DNA from 2 places in the Paenibacillus sp. FSL K6-1122 genome. Region 1 is predicted to be linked to the other one. Evidence: riboswitches for the same ligand, from Rfam matches in the RefSeq annotation. Region 1 holds a riboswitch; the other holds the start of a gene.
The links. Region 1 has a riboswitch for ZMP and ZTP ahead of NSQ20_RS28960 (TIGR01440 family protein). Riboswitches for the same ligand answer to the same signal wherever they lie in the genome.
Positions count from the first base shown of each region.

Region 1 (8,842 bases):
AAAGCTTCCTGGCATACAAAAAATGCAGGTTTAGCCATCGGTTCAGGGGGCATCATCGGCAAAGGTTACTTGCAAGGAACATCCGTTCAGAGTGGACGAGTCCCCTATACGTATTCTGATTCCATTTTTGTTGTGATCGCAGAGGAGTTTGGCTTTGTTGGTGCATCCGTACTGATTCTGTTGTACTTTATCCTGATCCACCGCATGGTGCTGATTGCTCTGGCATGTAGAGATTGCGCGGGACCCGTCATCATTGTAGGTATTATAGGAATGTTGTTGTATCAGGTGTTTGAGAACGTGGGGGCGTTTCTCGGACTGATGCCACTCACAGGTATTACGTTACCGTTCATCAGTTACGGCGGCACCTCTTTGCTTATTAATATGGCTTGCATCGGTGTAGTCATGAGCATTAAGTTGTACGGGCAAGAAGAGGAGGATGAACTTCTGATGGGAGAGCAACAACCCCGGTTGTCGGAACGTTTATGGAATATGCTCAAGAAAGAGAAAAGTGCTGTGTAACTGTTGAGTCGGTGTAGGTGAAAAGTAAAGCGGTGGGACGTATAACGTGATCGTTTATAGGAATGAAGAGGTTGATTTGCCCTGTAACCAGGTGCGGATCAGCCTTTTTAACATGATAGGTGAGAAAGTGTAAATCATAGAAACGATTTAGTAGATTTATTGCAAATGCTAGGTTTACTTCTGTCTCTACGGGGCATACTGATAGACATGAGAGAGTTGCAGGCAACGTGATCAGAGAGCCGAGGGGGAGAACGGAATGAGCAGACGAATTGTAAAGCAAATTGGACTTATTATTGTATGTCTTATGTTGATTATCATGATGTGGGAAGGTCAGAAAACGGATGCAGCTGTGGCGGCCACAGCAATTCCAGAACAATCAATTCGCTTGCGTATTCTAGCAAACTCGGATGCACCAGGAGATCAATTGGTGAAACGCGAGATTCGGGATGCTGTCGTTGCTCAGATGGGCGAGTGGGTAGCCGAGCTGGAGAATCCGCAAAGTCTAGATGAAGCGCGCAAGGTTATTCGTGAGCATTTGTCCGAGATCGAGAATAGAGTAGGAGAAGAGTTGGCCAGTCGCGGTTTAAATTATGAGTATCAGGTGGAGCTGGGTTCTGTTCCTTTCCCGACCAAGCTGTATGGGGGTACCGTCTATCCTGCCGGAGATTATGAAGCGGTTCGAATCATACTGGGCGAAGGCAAAGGTCAGAACTGGTGGTGTGTGTTGTTCCCGCCGCTGTGTTTCATTGATGCAGGGACCGGGGATGCACTGGCGAAACCTTCAACCGTATCGGCCGTTGCAGCTGAACCAGGAGATGCAGAGGCATCTGTGCAGGGAGACACACCGGAAGCAAGATTCTTTCTGTGGGATATGGCTGTGAAACTATGGAGTTGGGTGACTGGATTGTTCGCATAACAACGGATTTATACTGAAAATAAGGGCGACTTCGATTCAGGGAGCTGCCCTTTTGATATGATTTAGTGGTGAATTTCCGGGCGAAGTTTGAAGGGCATCCGAGTTGGGACAGGTATGTTATAATTACTTATAGTGCGTGTTCAAAAAGTCTGGTTTTCAGTACCAAGAAGATGGAATGAAGCTAGAAATGGAGTAGCGGAGCGTAGGAAAATTACGTGAGCAACCAAAATGTTTCCTTCGGAAACATACTTCGTAAGCCTCCCGCTTATTTCGGCTGAATTTCATATTCGACGTTGATGATGCCGCTAGGCATCTATCGTAATCAAAAGCGTACTTTTTGAACAACCTCTTATATTGAATATGGATATGAACTAACCTACTTGAAGTTTAGGAATGATGATATATGAGCAGAGAAAACGAACCAGTGCAACACACCTCTGAGATGAGGGATGATAGAGAAGAACGTGATATGAAAGCTCCGGGAGAGCTGGTCACTGAGATGTGGGATGTACGTGTCTTGGTGAGCGCTGAGAACGATCACGGATTGGGTAATATTGAAATGTTGGATGTGAAAAAGGGGAGCGCCGATCAACAGGCGCTCGCCGACTTGCAGGCTGCCGCAGCCTGCATTCGTCAAGGTCAGACGGTGGCCTTTCCGACCGAGACGGTCTATGGCTTGGGTGCTGATGCGCGTAGCACAGCAGCCGTGGAGGCTGTATTTGTCGCTAAAGGCCGACCTTCCGACAATCCACTGATTGTGCATATCGCGCACCGTGACCAGTTGGATACGCTGGTCACGGAAGTGAACGAAACGGCGGAAGCGCTGATGGCGGCCTTCTGGCCGGGACCACTGACGCTGGTGCTGCCGGTTAGGCCGGGGGCGGTGTCCCCGCGTGTCACCGCCGGTCTGGACACGGTGGCCGTGCGCATGCCGGACCACCCGGTGGCCTTGCAGTTAATCGCGGCGGCGGCATGCCCTGTAGCTGCGCCAAGCGCCAACCGCTCTGGGCGGCCAAGCCCGACACTCGCGTCTCATGTACGCGAGGATCTGGATGGCCGCATCGGCGGCATTGTGGACGGCGGCCCCACCGGGGTGGGCGTCGAGTCCACGGTTGTGCAGGTCGGTGACGACGGTACCGTCACCATCCTGCGCCCTGGCGGCATTACGGCGGAACAATTGTCCGCCGTTGCCGCCCGTGTCGCCACGGACCCCGCGCTACTCGCGGAGGGGGCCGATGGCGTGGGCAGCCCGGCGCCGCGCTCGCCGGGCATGAAGTACACGCACTACGCACCCGCAGGGGCGCTGTGCGTGGTAGAGGGGCCGCCCACAGCGGTGGCGGCCTGGATCTGCGCCGCCCTCGCAGAGGCGGCGCAGCGCGGAGAGCGCACCGCTGTGCTGGCGTTCGCCGAGCACGCGGAGCAGTACCGCGCCGATGCCGTGTTCTCGCTGGGCGATGCCAGCGAGCTGGAAGAAGCAGCGCGCCGGCTATACGCCGCGCTGCGCAGTTGCGATGAGCAAGGCGCCACATATATTGTGGCTGAAGCCTGCTCACGCGAAGGGCTGGGAGCAGCCGTCATGAATCGGCTGCTCAAGGCTGCGGGGAACCAACTCATACAAGTTGGCAACCAGCAACCCTCATAACCTCTCCTGATCATACAGTCAGGAGAGTAATCACTCTTTTTCCAAAACAAAATCAAGATTCTATAAAGCCAGCATCTGACCAGAGATCCGTCGCCGTTTGCCTTTCATCGGTCATGTTTAGGTCCTTGTCCGCATATCGTGTACAAGAACCTTTACGTGACTTGGGGGTATGGGGATGTGGGATGTGTCTGTCCATGTAGGGCAGTTGGTAACCATTTTGATCATGGCTATTGCGCTTGGCCTCGATGCGTTCTCACTCGGGATCGGAATTGGCATGAAGGGCATTCGGCTGCGGGATGTATTGCGAATCAGTATTGTAACGGCGCTATTTCATATCATCATGCCGCTCATCGGCATGTATATGGGCAAATACGTCAGCTCCCTGCTCGGTGACATTACGACGTATGCGGCAGGTGGATTGCTTGTTTTGCTGGGTGCTCATATGATTCTGAATGCATTCCGTGAAGGCGATACAAAGCTGGTGGACCACCGTTCCCTGCTCGGCGTTGTTTTGTTCTCCCTCAGCGTAAGTGTGGATTCATTCTCCGTTGGCGTATCCTTAGGGATGTTTAGCAGTGATCTGATCTTGACCGTACTTGCTTTCGGCGTTTGTGGCGGGGTGATGTCGGTTATGGGGCTGTTATTAGGCCGTCGGGTGAGTCAGAATCTCGGGGATTACGGCGAAGCTATTGGTGGCGCAATCTTGCTTGCGTTTGGACTTTTGTTTATATTTTAGAATAAAACTTGAGATATCATATCATTCGCATCATATGTAAAATGGGGAGGCTAACACAATGAAACATATTTTATTCGTGTGTACAGGAAATACGTGCCGCAGCCCCATGGCAGAGGGGCTTTTGCGAAAATTGGCATCGGAGCGTGGCATTCAGGTAGAGGTTCGCTCCGCAGGTGTGGCAGCAACGTCGGGTATGCCGATCTCCCGACATGCTGAAGCAGTTTTGAGAGATCATAACGTTGAAGGTCCACCTCATTCCACACAGCTTAGCTCTAACCTGGTAGGTTGGGCCGATCTGGTTCTTACATTAACACGGAGTCATAAGCAACATGTCATGCAGGTTTTTCCCGATTCAGTCCACAAAACCTATACATTGAAAGAATATGTGGAGGATGATGAACAGGTATTAAGTGATGTTCAGGAGTTGGACAGCCTGTTTGCAACGCTTGAGATGAAACGTGCCCTTGGCCAAGAGATCCTGGCATCGGAGCGTGAGCGAGCCATTGAGATTAGACAACGAATTCCAAGTTTCGACATCTCCGATCCGTTTGGAGGAAGTCGTGATGATTACAATATAGCTGCAGCTGAGATTCGGACGGCATTGGACCGGCTTTTGGATAAGCTGGGATAATTCTGATCCTGCGAGGCAGGTTATAGAAATAGGACACGTGATGTAAATTAACCGTTGATTTTAGCCGCGGGTTGTTTTATGATGAAGGGGAAAACAGGGATCCGGTGTAACTGGCGACGAAGTGGGCATAACCACGATGGAGCACCGGAACAAACGGCCGGTCGCCTGGGCAAAAGAGCAATTCTGCGTTACCCGCAGACTGCTCTTTTTTTCGTCTTTCATCTGATTATTCGCTATAATAGTACCTGAGATGCCGTGCAAGAATACGAAGGACAACCAAGAGTTAGCGGGCATGATTTTATCGGGAGGCGATAATAGGATGACTATAGAGTTAGATTCGGAACAACCCGGATTGCAGGAACAGACCGCGTCTATTCTGCATGAACTGGCGCTTGCCGGACAGCTTGGGCCTGGACAGATCGTTGTGATCGGTACAAGCACAAGTGAAGTCGCAGGCGCTCGGATTGGTACGAGTGGTGCCATTGAAGTGGCGCAGCAGCTTCTTGCGGGTATACGCGAGGTGCAGGAAGAGTTCGGTTTTGACACGGTATTCCAATGTTGTGAGCATCTGAACCGTGCGCTGGTAATGGAACGTTCTGTGCTTACTCGACTTGGATTGACCGAGGTTGGTGCAGTACCCGTGCCCAAGGCCGGAGGTTCAATGGCATCCGCAGCATATCGTTCGCTGACCGATCCATGCCTGGCTGAACATGTGCAGGCCCATGCGGGACTGGACATTGGGGAGACGATGATTGGGATGCATCTCCGGCATGTAGCCGTACCCTATCGTACAGCGCTTCGCTATGTTGGAGATGCTCGTGTAACCACAGCGTTGACCCGTCCGAAGTTGATTGGCGGCGAACGCGCGGTGTATCGTATGGAAGAACAACCAGATTCGACATTTTGTGACTAACATATAAAGCGAGACTAATTGGGTTACACTCCTGACTTTGATTGCATCACCATCTTCCGATCGCTGTTATCCCCAGATTTTTTAATTCCCTATTTAAAAGGGGAAATCCGGTGATAGCCTATGCTTCCGGAGTAGCTTTCTAAAGAAAGCTTCTAGGCGACCACTTCGTTTCTTCAGATTGGTGTTGCACTCGCCGTTTTCGTGTAAACATTAGTTTCACTTTATAACTTCACTTATAACTGGGAGGAATTTAATCATGGAACAATTGCGCAAGAATGACCCGGCAGTACTGGAAGCGATGAATCTTGAACTGAAACGTCAACAGAACAACATCGAACTGATCGCATCCGAGAACATCGTAAGTGAAGCAGTAATCGAAGCAATGGGATCTGTTCTGACCAACAAGTACGCTGAAGGATATCCAGGTAAACGTTACTATGGCGGTTGTGAGCATGTGGACATCGTTGAAGACATCGCGCGTGATCGTGCAAAAGAATTGTTCGGAGCAGAACACGTGAATGTTCAACCTCACTCCGGTGCACAAGCGAACATGGCAGTTTATCTTGCAGCGTTGAAACCTGGTGATACTGTACTTGGTATGAACCTTGCCCATGGTGGACACCTCACACACGGTAGCCCGGTTAACGCATCTGGTTTGCTGTACAACTTTGTAGCATACGGCGTACAGGAAGATACATTCCTGATTGATTATGATGAAGTACGCAAAGCGGCTTTCAAACACCGTCCTCGTCTGATCGTTGCAGGCGCAAGTGCATATCCGCGTACCATTGATTTTGAAAAGCTAGCTTCCATCGCCAATGATGTAGGCGCTTTGTTCATGGTGGACATGGCTCACATCGCAGGACTGGTTGCTGCTGGTTTGCATCCAAACCCGGTTCCACATGCGCATTTCGTAACAACAACTACACACAAAACGCTGCGTGGACCTCGTGGTGGTATGATTCTGTGCCGCAAAGCGTGGGCAGCAGCGATTGATAAAGCCGTATTCCCAGGTTCCCAAGGTGGACCTCTGATGCACGTGATCGCTTCCAAAGCGGTAGCATTCGGAGAAGCTTTGCAACCTTCGTTCAAAACGTATGCTGAGAATGTCGTAAAAAACGCACAGGTTCTGGCTGAAACACTGATCGCTGAAGGATTGAACATCGTATCTGGTGGTACAGATAACCACTTGATGCTGATCGACACACGCAGTGTGAACATCACAGGTAAGGAAGCTGAGCATGTGCTTGATTCCATCGGTATTACCGTGAACAAAAATGCAATTCCATTCGACCCTACAAGCCCGTTTGTAACGAGTGGTATTCGAATTGGTACACCTGCTGCAACTTCCCGTGGCATGAACGAAGAAGCGATGGTAGCGATCGGTAAGATCATTGCCAAAACGCTGAAAAATCCAAAAGATACAGCGAAGCTGGATGAAGCTCGTGCAGAAGTGACTGCACTGACAGACCAATTCCCGCTCTATACCGATCTTAAATACTAAAAAACTTTGCTCATGCTGTTTGTATTTGAGATGTTCTTAAAATGGGATACAAAAAAACGAAGCAGACAGAATGAGACCGCAGAAGCGAAGCGCTCGCCTTTATCCCCGGATTTTTCCCTTGTTAAAAGGAGAATAAAAAAAATCTGGGGATAACAGCGATCGAAGGATCATTCTGTAGGCGGAGTGCCATTGTATTCATCATTTTCATTTTCTCAACGACATAACAGCAGGAGCAAAACAGGACCGGATGGATCATTTTCCGGTCCTGTTTTTTATAGGATTCGGTAATCTGTAATGATTGGGTGCCCTTTGATGGTGTAATTCGTTGTTGGTGATGATATAATATACAGGATTTATCGAGCCCATGAATGGTGGCTAGGTATATTTGGAAATGCTGAACATGAAGAACTTACCGGAGGGACAAATTAGATGGGAAAATTAGTAATATGTGATCACCCTTTGATTCAACACAAACTGACGTTTATACGCGACATGCGTACGAATACGAAAGATTTTCGTGAATTGGTGGATGAAGTAGCAACGTTGATGGCTTATGAGATTACAAGAGATGTTGAACTGGAAACGATTGATGTACAGACACCTGTAGCTGCAACACAAGGTAAAGTCATCTCTGGACGTATGCTCGGACTGGTGCCGATTCTACGTGCAGGACTCGGAATGCTGGATGGCGTTGTGAAATTGTTGCCAGCGGCAAAAGTTGGACATGTGGGTCTGTTCCGTGACCCGGAAACACTGCAACCGGTAGAATACTACACCAAACTGCCTACAGACGTAACAGAGCGTCAATTGATTGTAATTGATCCGATGCTGGCAACGGGTGGTTCGGCAATTGCAGCTATTGACGTGCTCAAAAAACGTGGCTGTACCCAAATCAAAATGATGAACCTGGTTGCAGCACCGGAAGGCGTAAAAGCTGTGCAAGATGCACATCCCGATGTGGACATCTATGTAGCAGCATTGGACGACCGTCTGGATGATCATGGTTATATCGTTCCAGGGCTTGGAGATGCAGGAGACCGTCTATACGGCACTAAATAAGTATATCGCATGCTTTGTAAGAGGTTGTTCAAAAAGTCCAATTTTGATTACGAAGGATGCCCAAGGGCATCATCGGCATCGAATATGAAATTCAGCCGAAATGTCCGTTGCTCACGTAGTTTTCCCTACGCTCCGCTACTCCATTTCTAGCTTCATTCCATATTCTTGGTACTGAAAACCGGACTTTTTGAACATGAACATATAGAAAAGGGGCTTTGTTCGAATGTCCAACAAAATTAAAGTCATGACGATCTTCGGGGTGCGTCCGGAAGCCATCAAGATGGCTCCGCTTATTTTGGAATTGCAGAAACACCCTGAGTCTATTGAATCTATTGTTTGCGTAACTGCGCAGCATCGCCAGATGTTGGATCAGGTACTTGAAGTTTTCGACATTCATCCCGATTATGATCTGGATGTGATGAAGGACCGTCAGACATTGAATGAAATTACAATTCGTGTTCTTGGCGGTCTGGAGCCAGTGTTAGCCGAAGCTAAGCCGGATATTGTACTGGTTCACGGGGATACATTAACTACCTTTGTAGCGAGCTACGCAGCATTCCTGCAACAGATTCAGGTAGGACATGTGGAAGCGGGGCTGCGGACGTGGAACAAGCTGTCTCCATATCCGGAAGAGATGAACCGTCAGCTGACGGGAGTACTGGCTGATCTACACTTTGCGCCTACGGATTGGTCTTCTTCCAATCTTGCCAAAGAAAATAAATCGGAGTCTAGTACGTACGTCACAGGCAACACGGTAACAGATGTGTTTCAATATACTGTACGGGAGGACTACACACACCCGGTACTTGATTGGGCCCAAGGCAAACGCCTTGTGCTGATGACAGCTCATCGCCGTGAATCTCAAGGCGAGCCTCACCGCAACATTTTCCAGGCCGTCAAACGGATTGCCGACGAATTCGAA
Region 1 covers NZ_CP150272.1:6,491,479-6,500,320, reverse strand. The annotation lists gene NSQ20_RS28985 (FtsW/RodA/SpoVE family cell cycle protein) at 1-519, shown strand, start outside; gene spoIIR (stage II sporulation protein R) at 776-1,435, shown strand; gene NSQ20_RS28975 (L-threonylcarbamoyladenylate synthase) at 1,995-3,077, shown strand; gene NSQ20_RS28970 (manganese efflux pump MntP family protein) at 3,253-3,813, shown strand; gene NSQ20_RS28965 (low molecular weight protein arginine phosphatase) at 3,872-4,444, shown strand; ZMP/ZTP riboswitch at 4,541-4,622, shown strand; gene NSQ20_RS28960 (TIGR01440 family protein) at 4,764-5,357, shown strand; gene glyA (serine hydroxymethyltransferase) at 5,614-6,861, shown strand; gene upp (uracil phosphoribosyltransferase) at 7,291-7,920, shown strand; gene wecB (UDP-N-acetylglucosamine 2-epimerase (non-hydrolyzing)) at 8,144-8,842, shown strand, end outside.

Region 2 (8,842 bases), 2.6 Mb from region 1:
CAACTCGTAGATTCCCAGTTCACGTGCGATCTGTTCAAACTTGTGGTGTGCCTCCTGTTTTGGAATGCTCGTAATCGAGAGCGGTAATAATACATTTTCCTTCACCGTAAGGGTATCCAGAAGATTGTATTCCTGAAAAATAAAGCCCAGATGATGTTTGCGGAACTCAGCCAGCTGTTTCTCCTTCATTCCGGTGAATTCCTTGCCCTCAATATCAATCGTGCCCTGGCTCACCCGATCAATGGAGGAAAGTACATTAAGCAGCGTTGTTTTACCCGAACCCGAAGGCCCCATAATACCAACAAACTCTCCCTTGCTTACCCCAAGATCAATCCCCTTCAGCACTTCCTGTTTATTTAATTTATTACCATAGACTTTATGAATTTTTTTGGCTTCCAGTATCCACATATCCCACTCACTCCTCTTAGATCTTCTGCAAAATGCTCGTGTCTATATCATAGGCGGAATGTGCAGTGTTATCGTGTGATTCACCGAACAAAACCAAAAAGCATGTGACATTGTTGTCACACGCCTGCAAAATGCACCATGTCGTTTTTTCGCGGAAAAGTAAGTGTGACGATTGTGCCCTCGCCAAGAGAAGATTCTACATGAATGTTCATATGAAGCGTCTGGACCACCTGACGAACCAGATACAGCCCCATCCCGGTAGCCGCCCCATCCATTCTGCCTCGGGTGGACGTAAATCCTTTATCAAATATACGCGGCAGATCTTGAGTCTCAATCCCTCGCCCGTGATCCTGAATCATGAGTATGATGTGTCCATCCTGTTCCCAACTTTCAATGAGGATGTCCGATGAATCGCTATATTTGACCGCATTACTCAACAACTGCCGGAGGATGAAGCCTAACCATTTGCTGTCTGTGAGCACGCGCGATACCATTAAAGACACATCAAAGCCAATGCCTTTGGAAATGCACCACGATTTCAACGCTCGTATCTCGCTATTCAATACTGGTTCAAGTTCCGTCTCTTCGATGAACAGATCATTATGCATAAACGGAATACGCTTCTGATGAAGCTGCTGATCCAGCAACTGATGAATTCGTAACCATTCATATGTCATTTGGCTCTGTAACTTGTCATCTGGCAAGCGCTCGATCATCAGTTGCAACGCAGTCAGTGGGGTCTTCACCTCATGAATCCAGGACAACATCTCGTCCTTCTCCTGTTCCAGAGCGATAAAATGATGTGAAGACTCCTTACGATACCGCTGTGTCTGGGAACTGACGGCCTCATGTACAATCTGCTCATATGGACTTTCGGCGATATCAAGTTCTCCCAGATCATAGGTATGATCCCAGATGCTCAACTTTTTATAGAAACGGGTCTCTTTCAGGTATCTCGCCCAGATAAAAACAAGGCATACCACCACATTCAGTCCTACGATATACACCACAGATTGGAATGGAATGGACGAGTCCAGATAGGCCACCAATAAAATAATAAGTTGCATGCTTATCAGTAGCCATAACCAACTAGCCCTTTCTCTTATGTACTTTCCGATCATGCTTCTGCCTCTTCCGTTGCCATGTACCCCTGACCTACTTTGGTTTCAATGTAACGCTCCAATCCGATGGGTTCAAGCTTCTTCCGTAACCGATTGACGTTAACCGTCAGCGTGTTGTCACTCACGAAATGCTCATGATCCCACAAGCTCCGTATGAGGTCCTCACGGGTAACAATCTGATTTTTATGCTCGACCAGCACTTTAAGGATGAACATCTCATTTTTGGTCAACAGGACAGATTCATCCCCGCAGGTCAGTGTATTTTTCACATATTCAATAGTGGCACCGCGCCAGGTTCGAAGTTCAATATGCTCTGTATTATAGTTGTACACCCTCCGCAAAGTCGCTTGGATCTTGGCAATCAATACATCGAAGTGAAAAGGCTTCTGGATAAAATCGTCTGCACCCAAATGCATGGACATGACCATATCCGCAGGATGATCCCGTGAGGACAAAAAGATAATCGGCACATTAGAGTGCGAACGAATGATCCGGCACCAATGGAACCCGTCATATTGGGGTAACTGAATATCTATAATGACCAGTTGCGGCTGAATTACGCTGTACTCCTGCAATACCTTTCCAAAATCCTGCACACCATACACATCATATGACCATTGGGACAAACGTTCCTTGATTTCACTGAATAACGACTCGTCGTCTTCAATGAGCATAATTTTAAACAAGAGATTCACCACGTTTCTGATCTTCTAAGGTTGAGGTTGAATAAAGGTAATTAGACTCCGTTGTTGCAGGATCACCTTTACCGTTACGAATCGTTCTTCCGATCGCTGATTCCAGTGTACAGGGAAGTTGGGCTTATATCAAAAGGTATCCATACTTCGTAAAGATAACAAGCCGAAATACGTATATCCTATTAGCTCTCAATAGTGTGTATTACATGGCTTGCATCACTCTGTGCGTCCATCCGCTCGATCAACTGCATCGCTACGTCTCGTGGCGATCTTAATTGTCCTGCTTCATATACTTGATTGAACATACCTGCAAGAGCGAACTCCTCTGCACTTTTGCCTCGTGCAACAGCCTGCAATTCCGTATCGACCATCCCCGGATCAAAAGCAATAATCTCAACAGGGTTCTGTTGGCCCGTTTGCTCCAAAGATACGCATTGGGTGAACATGTTCATACCTGCCTTGGATGTACAGTACACTGCCATTGAAGGCGCGGGATAACTTCCCGAACCCGATGAGAGATTGACAATTTTACGTCTGGCGGACAGATGATTTGTTTGTTGAATAAAAGAGGAACTTAATATCATTGGTGCTGCGAGGCTGATGTTAAGACTCTGACTTATCTCTGCCGCACTGCATTGATCGATAGGTTTTAGAGGCTCCAGCATCGCTGCATTATTAATGAGTCCAATGAATTCAGCTTCCTGAGAAGGTATTTGGTCCAATATGCGTGTAATCAAATCATCGATCCCATTCAGGTCGGCAAGATCATACTGAACATGGCGGTAACGCCCGCTCCATTCCTCGCTTGATTCCAACAGATCCGAACCCCCGCGTGAAATACCGTAAACGTAATCCCCCTTAGCCAATAATAACTCTGCAAGTTGTAAACCGATCCCTTTGGATGTGCCTGTAATAATAAAGTGTCTTTTTCCTGTTTCTGTTCCCATTCCGATACCACTCCTCCTCTATTTTCAATGCATGTTTATTTCACTATTCTTACGAGTTTTTCTTTCTCCACAACGTGGCCCAGAGAAAAGGTACACCAAAATACGGTTCATGTTGCTCCAGCGACTTCATTGCACGGAACTCCACACATTCAAAGCCATCTTCCAGCATGTAGCGAAGCTTCTCCTCCGTGAACGCAAGACCACCGCGCATCGACTTCTCTTGATACACCTGCCAATCATTCATAACGATCTCAGGCCCACCAATACCGCCAAAACCAGGAGCAAAACAAGTCATTCCAAAGTATCCTCCAGGCTGGAGTGCATTGTGGATCATCTCTATGTAGGGAATGCGCTGATGTGGCAACAGATGGTGCAGACAACCCGAGTCGTAGACAAGATCATATTCTTGCTCTGGGGATAATTCGAACACAGATCGACATTCAAAATGCACGTCCAGTTGCTCCTCTGCCGCCCTCTCTTTAGCCCAAGCAATAGCTGTCTCCGAAAGATCATAAGCATCTACCTGATATCCTTGGCGGGTTAAATACAACGCATTTCTGCCCGGGCCACACCCCAGTTCCAGTGCCTTGCCGCCGCTCAGCACACCTTCGTTCACATGCGCTACCAGATTCTCATCCGGTTTGTTTGGGAAAAAGGGGATTGGTCTGTTCCGATCCTCATAGAAAGGTTCCCAAAACTGCTTGGCAGATCTGAAATCCGCATCGAGCATATCATATAGATCCTGTACACTTTTAATCGTCTTTTCCACAACCACATTCCTCCTTAACTGCTCCATTCAAACCTTCATTTCAGACTATTCACTCCTCGTCATTTTCAATAAATCAGCCACACTCTATTATAACATTTTTACCCAGTAGTTCTCTATTTTTCTTGCGTTTTTCTACTCCAAAATAGAAACTTTTTCCCAATCAGGACCACCCGTCCAACGGGTGGTTTGCTCTTGGGGTATAACCCCCTGTTGCCAAACTGCGCCTAAAGACGCTAGCCTGACAGCAGGGCTGTTCAGGCTCAGTGTTATTTGTCACTTTCACTCACCAGTTAAACTGGTTTTACTTCTTTTTGCTCCGATTACTGCTGAATGGATCTTCGTATTCTTTTACACTCAGCTTATCTAACGCTTGATCATGTGCTTCTTGTTCACGAATATACTTTCTTACCGTTGCTTCATTTAGACCCACTGTACTCACATAGTACCCTTCTGCCCAAAACTTTCGATTGCCATATTTATACTTGAGCTGGGCATGCTTCTCGAATATCATTAGTGAACTTTTCCCCTTTAGATATCCCATGAACGTGGAGACTGCCATTTTCGGTGGAATCGCTACCAACATGTGAACATGATCGGGCATCATGTGACCTTCTATAATTTCTACTCCCTTGTACTTACACAGACGTTTGAAAATTTCGATTAAATCTTTTCTCACTTGATTATAGATTTCTTTCCGTCTATACTTCGGGGTGAATACAATGTGGTATTTGCACATCCACTTTGTGTGAGCTAGGCTATAGCTCTTGTTTGCCATCTAAGACCATTCCTTTCTTTTGAGCCTGAACATCTCAATTTTATCGGAATGGTCTTGGTGGTCAAACCCTCGATCCCTCCACCCGCATAGCGGGTGGTTTTTTGTTTCGCGCGTTTCACGCACTCAACTGGCTAAAGCCATAACAAAAAAACGACCGACATGAATGTCGACCGCTTGCAATGGTGCTGTTAGTTGTAACTTACTTCGCCCGTTCCAAAACTGCAAAGTAATTTCCTTCATTATCAGCAAAGTTGAAAACACGCCCGGTTGGCATCTCTACAATCTCTCCAACCGTTACATGTTTACCAGCCAAGTCGGCATATAACTGATCCAGATTTTCGGTGAAGAACATTAACGAAGGTGTGCCCAGATTTACACCCGCCGACATCCGTTCAACGAACTCTTTGTCATGGAGTATAATGCTTGTCTGCGAGTCTGGAGTAGGCGCAATCTCAATCCATCTCATGCCCTCATCAAGGTTTACTTCATCCACAATGTGGAATCCTGCAACTTCCGTCCAAAATTCCAGTGATTCATCCTGATTGTTGACATACAACATAATCTGGCCGACTTTGCTAAACATGGATCAATCACTCCTCTGATCATCTAATCTCTCAACATCCTGCTTATCATTCCTCAAATTCCAATAGAGTATAACATGCAAGACAGCTTTTTGATCATCTTTCTTTGCAAGTCCATGCAGCTTAAACTGAAGTACACTTTTATGCTTCCACTACAATTAGTTTTTTGAAGTTCCCTTATAATGTTTTAACAAGTGAAAGTCTATGAAACCCCGAGGTATAATAATTCATATCAACACCTTCTTTTTGAAAATTCATTCGTTCATAAAATACGAGCGCTGCTTCATTTTCTTCATGATCAAGTGTGTAAAGCATGACATCACCACTGCCGAATTCAGCTATTTTTATACATATTTTTGTAATTAGTCCACGTGCTACTCCCTGTCGAAGGTGTGATTTGCATGTAACAACGCCAACGATTTCATATCGGTTAACAGTAGGATGAAAGATATAACCAGCATGACCTATGACAACATCTGCTTCGTCAACCATGACATAATAAGCACTGATACGTTCATCCGTCATTTTTAAAAATATATCCCAGCGCGCAGGATACTGATCGCGTATAAACGAAGGGAATTGAAAATCATGATCCGTCATCATTTTCAGCACTGCTGGCTGATCAATCGCTTGAAAAAGGCGAATAGTCATCTTTTTATCCCCTACCCTTAGTGTGCATGTAGACATCTTTTAAGTTACCAGCTTCATAATATGGATACTCTAGTTTTTGTTGAACTTGAAGGACGATCTCCGTAGACGTTAACATTTCGACCAAGTATAGTCCCAGGTCAATGGAAGCCGTAACCCCCGCACCCGTTACCGTATTACCATCACGCACTACACGCGCTGAGATTACTTCTGCACAATAAGGATTCAATAAATCATAAGCAGATGAGTTGGTAGTAGCCCTTTTTCCATTCAGGAAACCTGCTGCCCCCAACAGTAAAGCCCCGGTACAAATAGATATTTTATATGTGACATTTTCTGCCGTTCGGACCCATCGCATAAAATCCTCATCAAATCGAAGCGTTCTAGTTGATAATCCACCAGGAAAAAATACTAGGTCAAAATCCCCTAGATGAGGTAATACTGCATCGGATTTCATTTTCAGCCCACGGTCATCCGAAATTTCCTCCTTATCTGCGCAGAATGTCCATGATACGTTTTCCTTTGCTTTCAGAATCGCTAGCCAAGTCACAGCTTCATAAAATCCAGCTAAATCCATGCTTGTCATTCCATCAAATAAAACAAACGCCATTTTCATTGCCGCCACCAGTCCTTTCGTTCCCTGAATAATAAATAAAGTGTTTGATCAAAAGATCAAACACTTTGCCCAGGCGTACGGCATATAATATATGTGCTCCCTCGTGGTTCACTCCACGTTTACGCCAGTCACACATAACAGATATTTACAACTAATATACATGACATCTTTCATATTGTATATATTATGAAATTATTGCGTGGCTTTTAACTTCTTCGTAAGATAAAGTACAACATCGTCGTCCATAATCGTTTCTTCACCCGGCTGAATGTAATGATCATGTTTGTATACACCGTGACCGTCTGGTATGTACCCGCGATGGGCATATAGAACTTGCGCTTTGCCATAATCGGAAAACACACCTACACCAATGCCTGCTACATCCGTTCGTTCCAGAATAACTTCCTCTGCTCGGTCCATTAACCGTGAACCAATACCTTGGCGCTGGAACTTCATTAGTACATTAAAATCGTTAATTTCGGGAATGCCTTGTTCCCTGAAAGACGGGTAGCTGGAATTCCACAATACATTCACGTATCCGGCAAATTCTCCATTCAACTCGGCTACCAAGGTTACGCGTTCCCCATTCTGTTGTTCAGCCAAGTAATGAAGATACTGCTCAGGGGATCTCCCCCAACCCTGCTCCTGAAACGCCTTTGATATGATTACAGGATCGTTCTCATTTAATAGTCTGATATGTACACTCATTGATGAATCCTCCTTAAAAGATATTTCTAATAGCTATATTCCCAATCTATCCCGAAGCGATGTGATGTGAGCAACATGGTGTTTGCCATGCCAAGCATACATGCCCAGATTGTAATCCAGTCTTGTCGTTTCTTCCGATGAGGGATGATAAAATTGTTTGGCATAATCTGCATCTGTCAGCGCGTTTAACAGAAACACCCAACGACGATGGAGGGCATCCAGAATCTGAAGCGAGAATTCGACATCCAGGTCTCTTGAATCACTCAGTTCAGCCCAGCGCTCTTCATAATAAGGCCGAATCGTTGGTGTATCCTCTGTCAGCGCCAACTTGAAACGAATCATACTGTTCATATGGCTATCTGCCATGTGGTGAATAACCTGTTTGAGCATCCATCCACCTTCTCGATACGGTAGACTTAATTGCTCTTCACTCAATCCCTTTACCGCTTCTCGTGCGCGTTCAGGCAACTCAGCAATGTCCTGAATCCACTTCTCCCGTTGTGCCAAAGTAACTTCACCCGTGTGTACAAATGGTCCTATCGGAAATCTTTCATCCATCCATTATTCCTCCTTGTTTATATGATTCAAATAACTTTAAACAGGATCTACAGGGCATATTCCATAAGCCAACAGTCTCGCATCTGTCCTTCATGCTGCTCATGTTTCTCCAACAGCTTAATCTTTTGGAAACCACATTTCTCGTAACAGGATATCGCTCTTAAGTTCCAGGATTGAGGGTCCATAACCACTTTACGGGCTTGTTTTTCATTAATCAGATAAGCCAGCATGGACTGCATCAACTGTGTACCAATGCCTTTATTCCAGTATTCTACCTCACCAATAAACTGATCCGTTCCATAGATGATCTCATCCGTGTCTCCATAACCATACTCCGTTCGTTCTTCTTCCTCAAGCTCATAGAACTGAATGTATCCAATCGGATGTCCTCCATACTCAACGATACAACGAGTAGCATCATCTTTTTGATTGTAAAAATGCTCTCTCACCTGTTCCAGATCATGCGGCCGATCACGCCCTTCATAGTATTGAAGAACTTCCAGGTCTGACAGCCACTTCACCAGATGTTGTTCATCTTCTGTGTCCAAGAAACGTACAGTGATTTCATTCGATTCATATACATTCATCATTCTGATTACTCCTTATTGATCTCCAGATTCTCACTCGTAACCCAACTCAGATCCTTCCCTAACAAATGCTCGTTGTGAACATAATACACCACGGGATTCTCAAGCGGCTGAGTCGTTCCATCCAAAGATCTGAGCGTTAACCGCAACTTGTAGCTCCCTATCTCATCAGGTATCGCAAATCCTATCAGATTATCAGCTGATTTCATGGTCATCCCCTGCGCCTTCAGATACTTTTCCAGAATGACTTGATCAAGATAGGAGCTGCCAACAGACGAAGGCATGTACCACGCATCATCTTGTTCTTCAGTGAATGTGACCCCTTCCCATCCAGGGACAACGGGATACACCATATGTTGATCCTTGTCTTCTCTTTTTCGCGTTATCTCTAACTCTACCTCAACTACATCCGTATCAATCTGCCTGATT
Region 2 covers NZ_CP150272.1:1,914,406-1,923,247, reverse strand. The annotation lists gene NSQ20_RS08660 (ABC transporter ATP-binding protein) at 1-408, opposite strand, end outside; gene NSQ20_RS08655 (sensor histidine kinase) at 525-1,529, opposite strand; gene NSQ20_RS08650 (response regulator transcription factor) at 1,526-2,215, opposite strand; gene NSQ20_RS08645 (SDR family NAD(P)-dependent oxidoreductase) at 2,407-3,171, opposite strand; gene NSQ20_RS08640 (class I SAM-dependent methyltransferase) at 3,221-3,967, opposite strand; gene tnpA (IS200/IS605 family transposase) at 4,242-4,715, opposite strand; gene NSQ20_RS08630 (VOC family protein) at 4,915-5,298, opposite strand; gene NSQ20_RS08625 (GNAT family N-acetyltransferase) at 5,474-5,947, opposite strand; gene NSQ20_RS08620 (DJ-1/PfpI family protein) at 5,952-6,560, opposite strand; ZMP/ZTP riboswitch at 6,621-6,702, opposite strand; gene NSQ20_RS08615 (GNAT family N-acetyltransferase) at 6,753-7,268, opposite strand; gene NSQ20_RS08610 (YfiT family bacillithiol transferase) at 7,302-7,826, opposite strand; gene NSQ20_RS08605 (GNAT family N-acetyltransferase) at 7,874-8,413, opposite strand; gene NSQ20_RS08600 (hypothetical protein) at 8,422-8,842, opposite strand, start outside.
Region 2: it holds a riboswitch for ZMP and ZTP, as region 1 does, so the genes downstream of both, NSQ20_RS08620 (DJ-1/PfpI family protein) here and NSQ20_RS28960 (TIGR01440 family protein) in region 1, are expected to answer to the same signal.